2 regions of the Shewanella sp. SP2S2-4 genome follow, and region 2 is predicted to be linked to the other one. Evidence: predicted binding sites of a transcription regulator. Region 2 holds the regulator's gene; the other holds the start of a gene.
The links. The regulator NrdR, encoded in region 2, represses ribonucleotide reductase genes. The targets are predictions, from matches to a motif close to AAACACNANATNTNGTGTTT.

Region 1: nrdD (anaerobic ribonucleoside-triphosphate reductase) is a predicted target of NrdR. The motif match lies at 2,389-2,408, and genes of this name have one in related genera.

What each region holds. Positions count from the first base shown of each region.
Region 1 is NZ_JAUOER010000035.1:32,139-35,567, forward strand. Features, by position in the region: gene nrdG (anaerobic ribonucleoside-triphosphate reductase-activating protein) at 1-120, opposite strand, end outside; gene nrdD (anaerobic ribonucleoside-triphosphate reductase) at 240-2,357, opposite strand; gene Q4Q54_RS20475 (hypothetical protein) at 2,617-3,306, opposite strand; gene Q4Q54_RS20480 (MarR family transcriptional regulator) at 3,427-3,429, opposite strand, start outside.
Region 2 is NZ_JAUOER010000029.1:50,860-54,288, forward strand. Features, by position in the region: gene Q4Q54_RS18930 (riboflavin synthase) at 1-46, opposite strand, end outside; gene ribD (bifunctional diaminohydroxyphosphoribosylaminopyrimidine deaminase/5-amino-6-(5-phosphoribosylamino)uracil reductase RibD) at 152-1,330, opposite strand; gene nrdR (transcriptional regulator NrdR) at 1,356-1,805, opposite strand; gene glyA (serine hydroxymethyltransferase) at 2,066-3,319, opposite strand.

The sequences.
Region 1 (3,429 bases), on a different contig from region 2:
ATCCCAAGTACTTTGATTGTAACAACCGCGGCACTGGTGCTCGCAGCCAGAGACAAACAAGGTCGCACGGGTACCAGGGCCATTGACCACATCGATAGGGAAATATTGATGGTAATTCATTGATAGTACTTCATAGTGCATTTCATCTTTTAACATTGGGACTTATCCCATGGCACTATTTGATTTGATGCCACGTGATGCCACGGAATAAGTCTAACAAGCAGAATAAAATAATAGTGTTACAAGTGTTTGATCCTACGTTTTACTTCTTCCTGTTTACCATAATTGAAGGGCCGCGCATCTGGGCTGCCTAAGTAACCGCACACTCGGCGCGTCACTGACACTCGACTTGGCTCATGGTTGCCGCACTTAGGGCAAGTGAACCCTTTACTGGTACAGCTAAATTCGCCAGTAAAGCCACAGTCGTAGCATTCATCAATTGGCGTGTTAGTGCCATAGTAAGGCACGCGGCTATAACTATAATCCCACACGTTTTCCAGCGCTTCGAGGTTATGCTGCATGTTGGGATATTCGCCATAACAAATAAAGCCGCCGTTCGCAATTGCGGGATATGGCTGTTCAAAATCAATTTTATCGTAGGGATTTACGCTTTTTTCCACATCGAGGTGGAAACTATTAGTGTAATAGCCCTTGTCCGTCACACCTGTGACTAGGCCAAATTGCTTCGCATCCAGTTTACAAAAACGGCTGCAAAGACTCTCACTTGGCGTGCTATACAGACTAAAGCCATAACCTGTTTCAGCCTTCCACGCATCCGTGGCGGCTTTAAGATAGGCAACAATAGCGACGGCTTTGTCCCTTAATTGTGCATCGTCAAATACATGGGTTTGGGTGCCATAGAGTGCATTCATGGTTTCATGCAGGCCAATGTAACCGAGTGAAATCGACGCGCGACCATTTTTAAAGATTTGAGAAACATCATCATCGGCGCGTAAACGCACACCACAGGCCCCTTCCATATAGAGGATAGGTGCCACACGGGCTTTAACGCCATTGAGTCGCTCAATGCGAGTATCTAACGCTTTACGGGCTAAGACTAATCTGTCATCTAAAAGATGATAAAATTCCGCTTCATCACCCTTAGCTTCCAAGGCAATCCGCGGTAGGTTTAAGCTCACTACCCCGAGATTATTGCGTCCTTCATGCACGAGCTCGCCATTTTCCTCATAGGTGCCTAAAAAGCTGCGGCAACCCATTGGGGTTTTAAATGAACCTGTGACTTTCTCGACTTGCTCGTAATTGAGAATATCGGGATACATGCGCATAGTCGCGCACTTGAGCGCCATCTGTTTGACATCGTAATTGCAATCGCCAGCTTTGTGATTAATGCCATCACGAATCGCAAACACTAACTTAGGAAAAACTGCCGTCTTACGATTTTTACCCAATCCCGCCATCCGTACTTTCAGCATAGATTGCTGAATTAAGCGGGATTCCCACGAGGTGCCTAACCCAAAGCCAAAGGTCACGAATGGTGTTTGGCCGTTGGCGGTATGCAAGGTATTAACCTCATACTCCAAAGACTGAAATGCATCGTGACATTCTTTTTCAGTTTGCGCCGTGGCAAAAGCTTTGGCGTCGGTGATCTTCCAATTCAAGGCGATTTGGTAGTGCTTGTCGTAGCTCTTAGCGACAAATGGCGCCAACACTTCGTCGATACGATTAATGGTCGTGCCGCCATAAATATGGCTCGCCACTTGGGCAATGATCTGCGCGGTGACGGCTGTCGCCGTTGATATAGACTTAGGGGTTTCAATTTCGGCATTTCCCATTTTAAAGCCATGGGTCAACATACCAGCCAAATCAATCAGCATGCAGTTAAACATCGGGAAAAAAGGCGAGTAATCTAAGTCGTGGTAGTGGATCTCCCCCGCTTCATGGGCAGCAACCACGTCCTTTGGCAAGATATGACTCTTGGCATAATGTTTGGCGACTATGCCCGCGAGCAAATCCCGCTGAGTTGGGATAACTTTCGAATCTTTATTGGCATTTTCATTGAGTAACGCCGCATTACTTTGCTCGACTAAACCACGGATTTCGAGGTTTAATTTACTGGTCGCTTCACGGCACACATCTCGGTCGTGACGGTATTCGATATAAACCCGCGCCAAGGACTTATACGGCCCTTCCATCAGTAAATTCTCAACCGCATCCTGTAGATGATGGATATCAACTTCGGTTAAGGTCGCAACGCTTTGACTGATACACGCTGCCACTGTCGCTGCATAGTCGCCATCCTCTATTCCAACTGAGTTTGCAGCGGCATTCACTGCATCCCGTATCCTTGTTTCATCAAAAGGTGTGCGGCAACCATCCCGCTTAATTACGACTGGCATTGTTCAGTTCCTCTCCATCTCGCCTAAAAACTAACACTACATCTAGTGATTTTAAAAGCATAAAACACAATATGTAGAGCATTAGGCTACAACGACGATGAAGCGTCCATGATCCAGATCATAGTTTTTAGGATGAAATAAAAGAACAAACCAGAACTGCAGCTAGGCCCAATTATCTGAAAATTGCGCCTTGACCTGCTGATTAAACCCAGCTAGTTGATGCCTGAAATCAGTGATGATCAGGCTCCATAACTCAAGATTAACGCTTAGCGAGTGCAAGATAACTACTGAGTTGGCCTGATGCCGACTGATGCGAGCCCATAGACGAAGCGAGTTGCATCATAGATTTAAGCCCCTGCCATTGCTGTTTTTGGGCATCCGTTAGCGGTGGCTCAGAATTTAAATAATCCGTTAATTGACCAAGGACTTTGGTGGCTTTTTGGGCGAGCACCGGCGATTGAGCATCATCCATATTGATCAAAACGTTTTTCGCATCGACCAAGGTATTGATCAGGGGGTCATTCGGTGATTTTTTGGCTAATGCTTTGAGCTCATCATCTAAGAAATCTTGCAGCGACTGCTTACTCGGCGTGGTTGTGCTCGGAACTGTAATACCGTTTTTCGATAAACGGTCGAGTTGCACGTCCGATAAAATGCCGTCTTTTTGTAAACGTGACACTAATGCGGGAATATCGGCGACACCAAATTTGCCATCAGCAAAAAAATCCTTCGCCATCGACTGAATTTTCTGTGCACGTTGCGCCCGTGGCGACAGCGCTATCTCATCGGCTTTACCCGCGTCGGGTTTAGCGGCATCCGTCTGAGTTTTCTTGGTCTCAGTGGTCGCATCGGTTTTGGCCGTACTCGTTTTTTGGCTATTGGCACCATAGGCATCGGCGATACTGCTACTGCTGCGATTAAGATTGAAGGCATTTAAAATAGAATTCATCGTCAAAAATTCGGCGTCTAAGACTCAATGACAGTTTTAAAGCAAAAACTAAGCCAATCAAGTATTAATCTATGCAGAGCCTGAATTCTCGGGTAGCGAACAGCACCAGTAGCTTTATCTCTA
Region 2 (3,429 bases):
CAAGCTTTCGCAGGGTGCCAACGGCTTCAATAATCCCAGTAAACATGGTTAACTCACTTATTCGATAAAGAAGTAATAAGGCATAAGACTCAAGGTTTAACGGTTATCTTGCCCTAATTAAATAAAGAAGTATCAAGCATAACGCTCAAGGTTAAACGGTTATCTTGCTCCAATTCGATTTAGATAAAGAGGTATCAAGCTTAACGCTCAAGATTAAACGGGTATCTGGCCCTAATTTGCGCTCATCGACCAAAGTTAATGCAGGAATTTGCGCCATGGTTTGATAATCGGGTAGCTGCAGCAGATTACGCCCTTGCCCACCAAGGATTTTCATCGCTTGGTACAGCACTAATTCATCAGCCAGCCCCTGTGCTAAAAATGCGCCCGCTAAGGTTGCCCCCGCTTCCACCAGCACGTGATTACAACTTTGGCCTAAATAGCTTAATAGTTCAGGTAAGGATACGCGACCTGCAATTGCTGGTAATACTAGGCAACTCACATGATAGGGCAATTGTGCTTGAAACACTGCGGGATAAGCCACGGTCGAGACCAAGAGTATCGGCGATACGATAGCCAAACAGGCAGCCGATAACGGCAAACGGGCGCGACTGTCGAGTATCACTCTTAATGGCTGCAGTAATTGCGCCTCGGTTACGCAGTCTTTTATGTCGCCAAGTTCTTGATATCGCACATTGAGCGAGGGATCGTCAGCCAGTATGGTTTCAATCCCAGTCACCAACGCGCAGGAACGTAAGCGTAAGCGCTGCACGTCGCGGCGAGATTCAGGCCCGGTAATCCATTTAGACACACCGTTAGACAGCGCGGTTTTACCATCGAGACTCGCAGCCAATTTGACTGTAACTCTGGGCAAACCCGATTCCATGCGCTTCATAAAACCTAAATTCAAGGCATAAGCTTCATCACGGTGTAATCCCACATCCACTTCAATACCGGCGTCGCGCAGCATTTGAATACCGCGACCACCGACTTGCGGATTAGGATCTTCAACCGCCACCACCACACGTTTAACGCCAATATTGATCAGCGCCAAGGCACAGGGCGGCGTGCGGCCATAATGGCTGCAGGGCTCTAAGGTGACATAGGCCGTTGCGCCGCGGGCGTGTTCACCTGCCATACGTAGCGCATGCACTTCGGCGTGGGGCTCACCCGCTTTTTGATGATAACCTTCGCCGACAATCTGATTATCTTTAACGATAACGCAGCCCACACTGGGATTGGGTCTCGTGGTGTAAAAGCCTTTGCGCGCCAATTGAATCGCGCGGCTCATCATTTGGGTATCGAGTACAGACCAACTTATGTTCAAGCTCATGTTCAACCCTATGTTAGTCGAATAACTACTTTTGCAGTTTAGCGATGGCCTCACCAAATTCAGATACGTCTTCAAAGGCACGGTACACAGAAGCAAAACGTATATAGGCGACTTTATCTAGGCTCATCAATTGCTCCATCATTAAGTTACCGACCATTTCTGATGGCACTTCTCGCTCGCCAGTGGCGCGCAGGGTCGATTTGATTTTACTGAGTGCTTGCTCGATTTCATCCATAGACACGGGGCGTTTTTCAACCGCGCGCAACATGCCACCTTGGAGTTTTTCTTCATCGAAGGGTTGGCGTGAACCATCGCGCTTGATCACCCTAGGCATGACTAACTCGGCGCCTTCGAAGGTGGTAAATCTTTCATGGCATTCGGTGCATTCTCGGCGACGGCGCACTTGATGGCCTTCCGCCACTAATCGAGAATCGATGACTTTAGTATCTGTCGCGCTGCAAAATGGACAATGCATTGAGCCTCCTGCCAGTGAATGCGAGTAAAGCGTTAATGGCTTTACCTGTTAAATCTCAGCTAAACGCAATGGATTTAAGCCTAAGATTTTACCAATAAAAATGGCCGCTTAATGCGGCCATGGGATTTTATCCTATTTATGGGCTGAGGTTAACTACCGGATGCTAAGTACCTCATGTAAGTACCTAGTCAGCAAGCGATCACTCTCAGCCAGTCATCTACTTAAGCACATACGCACTTAAACCTAGATGCGTCAGCAAATTAGCCGTAAACAGGGAAACGTGCACACAGTGCCAATACTTGGCCCTTCACACGCTCAATCACAGCAGGATTGCTTGCATCATCAAGGATGTCACAAATCCAGCCAGTCAGCTCTTTCGATTCCGCTTCTTTAAAGCCGCGGCGCGTAATGGCTGGCGTACCGATACGCACACCTGAGGTCACAAAGGGTGAACGTGGGTCGTTTGGCACTGAGTTTTTGTTCACGGTAATGTTAGCGCTACCTAAGGCGGCATCGGCTTCTTTACCGGTCAAGTCACGACCAATCAGATCAACTAACATCAAGTGGTTGCTGGTTCCGCCAGAGACGATTTTGTAACCGCGCTCAAGGAACACTTCAACCATAGCTTTAGCGTTGTTAACTACTTGCTGTTGGTACACTTTAAATTCTGGCTCTAGGGCTTCTTTGAACGCAACCGCTTTACCGGCGATAACGTGCATTAATGGGCCACCTTGTCCGCCTGGGAATACCGCTGAATTCAACTTCTTATACAAGTCTTCATCGTCAGCAGCAGACAGGATCACACCACCGCGAGGACCCGCTAAAGTTTTGTGGGTCGTTGACGTCACAACGTGTGCGTGTGGCACTGGGTTTGGATAAACACCAGCAGCGATAAGACCAGCAACGTGCGCCATGTCGACAAATAGGTAAGCACCTATTTTATCTGCGATTTCACGCATTTTTGCCCAGTCAACGATACCTGAATAGGCAGAGAAACCGCCGATCATCATCTTAGGCTTATGTTCTACGGCCAGACGTTCCATTTCGTCGTAGTCAATTTTGCCAGACTCGTCGATACCGTAAGGAATAATATTGTACAGTTTGCCAGAGAAGTTAACGGGTGAACCGTGGGTCAAGTGACCACCGTGGGCTAAGTTCATGCCCAGTACGGTATCGCCAGGTTTTAACAATGCCATGTAAACAGCGCTGTTTGCCTGTGAACCTGAATGAGGTTGTACGTTAGCGTAAGTTGCGCCAAACAGTTCTTTCGCACGTTCAATCGCTAAGGTTTCAACTACGTCCACATACTCACAACCACCGTAGTAACGCTTGCCTGGATAGCCTTCAGCGTACTTATTGGTTAACTGTGAACCTTGCGCTTCCATCACGCGTGGACTGGTGTAGTTTTCAGAAGCAATCAGCTCAATATGCTCTTCTTGACGCAGAGTTTCATTCTGAATTGCCTTAAACAGTTCCGGATCATAATCTGCGATATTCATATCTTTTTTCAGCATTGCTTACTCCAGCTGCCAATTCTTATAGGTAGGGTTGCGCGGTATTCTACTCGGAACGCGACCACAATCCCAGTATTTGAAACATGAAATTCCTGTGGATAGTGCTTGAA